DNA from 2 places in the Pseudomonas sp. 5.2 genome. Region 1 is predicted to be linked to the other one. Evidence: riboswitches for the same ligand, from Rfam matches in the RefSeq annotation. Region 1 holds a riboswitch; the other holds the start of a gene.
The links. A riboswitch is a leader RNA that binds a small molecule or an ion and turns the genes downstream of it on or off. The one in region 1 is predicted to bind thiamine pyrophosphate.

Region 1 (2,475 bases):
GTAGGAGCAGCCTTGTGCTGCGAAGAGGCCAGTGGCAGCAGCGAAGATTAATGGTGTCTTCACCGGCCTCTTCGCAGCGCAAGGCTGCTCCTACCTGGAATTCCAATGATCAACGAGGACCATTGATCCCTACTTCGCGCCATCCAGCCCCATCTGCCAGAAATCGGCCTCCAGGCTCGACGCCTGGCCAAAGATCCCTGCCAGCTCCACGAACCGTTGTTCGGTCATGCTCCGCGCGGCCAGTTCATCCAGGTGCTTGCGGGCATTGGCCGCCACCTGCTGATACCCTTCCCCGGCATACTCAGCGATCCACTCACGGTAAGGGTGATCGCTCAGGTCACCAATCCGTTCAGCCAACGTCCGGCCAATTTCTGCGTAGCCGATCACACAGGGCGCCAACGCCACATGCAGCTCCAGCAGATCGCCTGCGGCGCCGCAGTCGAGCACATAGCGGGTATACGCCACCGTGGCCTGGTGCTCGGGTGCGGCCTGGATATCAGCCTGGGTCAGCCCCCAGCGCGCGCACAGGCGCAGGTGCAGCTCGGTTTCGTCGAGAATCGCCGCGAGGCCCGCCTGGGCGGCGCGGATGTCGGCCGGCAGGCGGCTCTTGTAAGCGGCCAGGGCCCAGGCGCGGGCGAACTGGATCAGGAACAGGTAGTCCTGCACCAAGTACGTCCGGAACGCCGCCTCGCTCAGCGTGCCTTCGCCCATCTGCTGCACGAAATCATGCTCGACATAGCGGTGCCACTCGCCCGTGGTGGCGGCCTTGAGGCGATTGAAAATATCCATGCTCACACCTCCCCCTCGTAAACCGCATCGAAGAAGGCCAGCTCCAAGGCCACGGTACGCAGGTAGAAATCGGTGCTCAGCTCGGCTTCCTGCGGCCCGACGCGGTCCAGTTCGGCCTGCAGGAAGGCGACGAACGCCTGGAACGCCGGGTTGTCGTGCAAGGTGATCCATTCGGCATGCACGAAGTGTTCAGGCAAGGGTTTCGGCGCCTTGAGCGCCCAGTCCAGGTACAACCCTTCGGCGACATTCAATACTGCCAACGCGGCGGCGTACGAGCGGGTGGCGGCTGCTTCACGCATGATCGCCTTGAAGCCTGCGGTCGGCGCAGTGTCCGCGGCCTCTACGCGTTGCGCCGGGCTGACGTCCAGCGCCTCGAAGGCGCGCAGGAAATAGGTGTTCTCATCGCTGGAGATCATCCCGGCGAACTGGCCGAAGCGCAGGCGTGCCTCGAAGGTGTCCGCGGTGGCGATCGCAGCGCCGAGCAGGGTCAGGAAGCTGTCGAGAAAGCGGTGGTCCTGCACCAGGTAGCGGACCATGATCGGGTCCGGCAGGCTGCCGTCGCACAGTTGGCTAACGAAGCGGTGCCCGACGGCCGCCGACCAGGTCGGCTCGCTCTGACGGCGCAGGGTTTGCGTGAAACGTTCGGTCATGATGCTGTCCTCTGCAGGGGGTGACAGCGAGACCGTTGAAGCTGGCATGGACTGGCCTCGCAGTGAGGCCGGCAAAAAGGCAGGTTTCAAGTCCCATCCCTTCGCCGGCATGATCCGGATCAGGTTCGAAGGGTCACCGCGCTGCAACGCTCAGCGGTTTCTCAGCCCGTTGCCGGGCTCCCCTTGGTGGCCCACAGGTATACAGCAGGTAGGAAGGTGCTGTCACGCCCCAAACACTGGGCCTTGGGTGACCCGCTTGTGGGTGCCTGTCCCCAGCCCTGGCACGCCATTATTTAGCGCGACTCAGGTTTTTAAAGGATTTGTTTAACAAAGCATTACCGAAACATCTGTTGGCACAGCCGTTGCTCAGGCCCCTTAACCAGGCAAAACGCCATTGATGGCCCCAAGCCATACAGCCGCGAGCGAGGCACCAGGCAATGAAAACACCTGCCGTGATTCACCCAACCAGGCAAACATTCAAACTGTCTGCCGTCACCGTGCTGATGCTCAGCCTTGGGCTGAACCCGGCAATCGCGTCTTCCCTCGATGACGTCGGCCAGCCGCCGCCGACCGACCCTTCGGCCTATACCGACCAGCCGGACGACCCAAACCCGGCGCTGCTCAACCTGTACACCTTGCCGGAAGCCAACGAAGGCTCGTTGGAGCTGACCGATGGCGTCCATGGCGACCGCTCTACCGTGCGCCAGGACAACGTACTGCCGCCCGCGTTGCAAACCTCTGAAAAGTACCCCACCAACGGCAAGCCCAGCCCGTTGTTCGGTGCGCAGCCGTTCACCCAGCAACTGCTGCTGTTCGAAGAATTCGGCCCGGAAAAGCTCGACCCCAGCATCCCGGCACCTGACCTGACCTTCCCCGTACCAACCCTAGGCGCGGCCCCCGCGCAAGACCCCAATGTGGTCGCCCGCAGCGGCCCCAGTGGCACCGCCCTGGAAGCCTTCCTCAAGCAGCCGGGCCTGTACCCCTTCCCTACCCAGTTCTCCAACGTGCTCGACCGCAACCCGTGGAAAGCGCAGAT
Region 2 (2,475 bases), on a different contig from region 1:
ACCGGAGGTGATGTGGTCGTAACCCGGCGCAATGTCGGTGGTCAGCGGGCCAAGGGTGTAGAACGGCGCCTCGTCGCAGCATTCGAGCTGCTTGTCCATGTTCTCCTTGATCAATTGCATCGGCACATGGCCCGGGCCTTCGATCATGCACTGCACGTCGTGCTTCCAGGCGATCTTGGTCAGCTCGCCGAGGGTTTCCAGCTCACCGAACTGCGCAGCATCGTTGGCGTCGGCAATCGAGCCCGGACGCAGGCCGTCGCCCAGCGAGAAGCTGACGTCGTAGGCCTTCATGATTTCGCAGATTTCGTCGAAGTGGGTGTACAGGAAGTTTTCCTGGTGATGCGCCAGGCACCACTTGGCCATGATCGAACCGCCCCGGCTGACGATGCCGGTAACGCGCTTGGCGGTCAGCGGCACATAGCGCAGCAGCACACCGGCGTGGATGGTGAAGTAGTCCACGCCCTGCTCGGCCTGCTCGATCAGGGTGTCGCGGAACAGCTCCCAGGTCAGGTCTTCAGCGACACCGCCGACTTTTTCCAGGGCCTGGTAGATCGGCACGGTACCGATCGGCACGGGCGAGTTACGGATGATCCACTCGCGGGTTTCGTGAATGTGCTTGCCGGTGGACAGGTCCATGACCGTGTCCGAACCCCAGCGAATCCCCCAGGTCAGCTTGGCCACTTCTTCCTCGATCGAGGAGCCCAGGGCGCTGTTGCCGATGTTGCCGTTGATCTTCACCAGGAAGTTGCGGCCGATGATCATCGGCTCCAACTCGGTGTGGTTGATGTTGGCAGGGATGATCGCGCGGCCGCGGGCGATTTCTTCGCGGACGAACTCGGGGGTGATTTCTTTCGGGATGTTGGCGCCGAAGCTGTGGCCCGCGTGCTGCTGGTCAAGCAGGCCTGCGGCGCGGGCTTCCTGCAGCTTCATGTTCTCGCGGATGGCAACGTATTCCATCTCGGCGGTGATGATGCCCTGGCGGGCATAGTGCATCTGCGAGACGTTGACGCCCGCCTTGGCGCGGCGCGGGTTGCGCACGTGGTTGAAGCGCAGCTTGGCCAGCTCTGCATCGTTAAGCCGCTGTTGGCCGAAGTCGGAACTCAAGCCGCCCAGGCGCTCGGTGTCGCCACGCGCGTCGATCCAGGCCGAACGCACGTCGGTCAGGCCTTTGCGCACGTCGATGATGACGTTAGGGTCGGTGTAGGGGCCGGAAGTGTCGTAGACCAGCACCGGGGCGTTGGTCTCGCCGCCGAAATCGGTAGGGGTGTCGTGCAGGCTGATTTCGCGCATGGGCACGCGGATGTCCGGGCGGGAGCCTTCGACATAGACCTTGCGCGAACGGGGGAACGGTTGCACGGACTGCTGATCGACTTGTGCCGATTCGCTGAGGTTGATCGTTTTTTCTTGTTTGCTCATCACGGGCTCTCCAGACAGCTTCCTAGCGGATGGAATGTCGGGGAGAACCTGAAAGACGCGGACGCACCCCTTTACGGGTGTGCAGTGCCAGATACATGGGGGTGCCGTAAGCTGCTTGCAGCTGAGACATTCCCGGACCTGGCACAAGAGGCTCCCCGGGAAGGCGAGCAATCTTGTTCCCTACGCAGGCGCTAACCTGATCAGGTTCAACGGGATCCGCAACTTTGCGATCTCAGCCTTTGCTTCAAGGCACCCCGACAAGAACATGCGCAGTCTAGACTGGAGTGGTCGGCAAAGCCAAGCGGGTAAATACGGGTGATGATGAAAGGCGCACTGGGCGATTGTTGCCGGGGGCGCATGGCACTACACTGGCCCATCGCTCGATACTCAACAGTTCAGTAATTATATTTCGTACAAGGATTGCCTCTATGCTGCGCAAACTCTCACTGGCGATAGCCGTGTCTTGTGCGTCCAACGGAATGGCCTGGGCAGCAGAAATGCCCATGACGGTTAAAACCGACCTGGTCAGCGTCTACCAGGAAGCGGTCGACAACAACGCCGATCTTGCGGCAGCCCGCGCCGATTATGGCGCCCGCCGCGAAGTCGTCCCACAGGCCCGCGCCGGCCTGCTGCCGAACCTGTCGGCCGGTGCCGAGATGATGAACACCCGCACCAAGCTCGACGAGCCGTCCCTCACCGCCAACCGCAGCGGCAACTCCTGGAGCGCCACCCTGGCGCAGCCGGTGTTCCGTGCCGACCGCTGGTTCCAGTTGCAGGCGGCCGAGGCGGTCAACGAACAGGCGGCGCTGGAATTGTCTGCCACTGAGCAGAACCTGATCCTGCAGACCGCGCAAAGCTACTTTGCGGTGCTCCGGGCCCAGGACAACCTGGCCGCGACCAAGGCCGAGGAATCCGCCTTCAAGCGCCAGCTCGATCAGTCCAACGAACGTTTCGACGTGGGCCTTTCCGACAAGACCGACGTCTTGCAGTCCCAGGCCAGCTACGACACGGCCCGGGCCAACCGGATCATCGCCGAACGCCAGGTGCAGGATGCCTTCG

Region 2: another riboswitch for thiamine pyrophosphate. It lies ahead of thiC (phosphomethylpyrimidine synthase ThiC); the one in region 1 lies ahead of AC5PZ0_RS12295 (TenA family protein).

The regions. Positions count from the first base shown of each region.
Region 1 is NZ_JBYBHH010000006.1:300,373-302,847, forward strand. Features, by position in the region: gene tenA (thiaminase II) at 130-789, opposite strand; gene AC5PZ0_RS12295 (TenA family protein) at 792-1,439, opposite strand; TPP riboswitch at 1,519-1,633, opposite strand; gene AC5PZ0_RS12300 (Ig-like domain-containing protein) at 1,877-2,475, shown strand, end outside.
Region 2 is NZ_JBYBHH010000012.1:193,466-195,940, forward strand. Features, by position in the region: gene thiC (phosphomethylpyrimidine synthase ThiC) at 1-1,416, opposite strand, end outside; TPP riboswitch at 1,577-1,683, opposite strand; gene AC5PZ0_RS19200 (TolC family outer membrane protein) at 1,845-2,475, shown strand, end outside.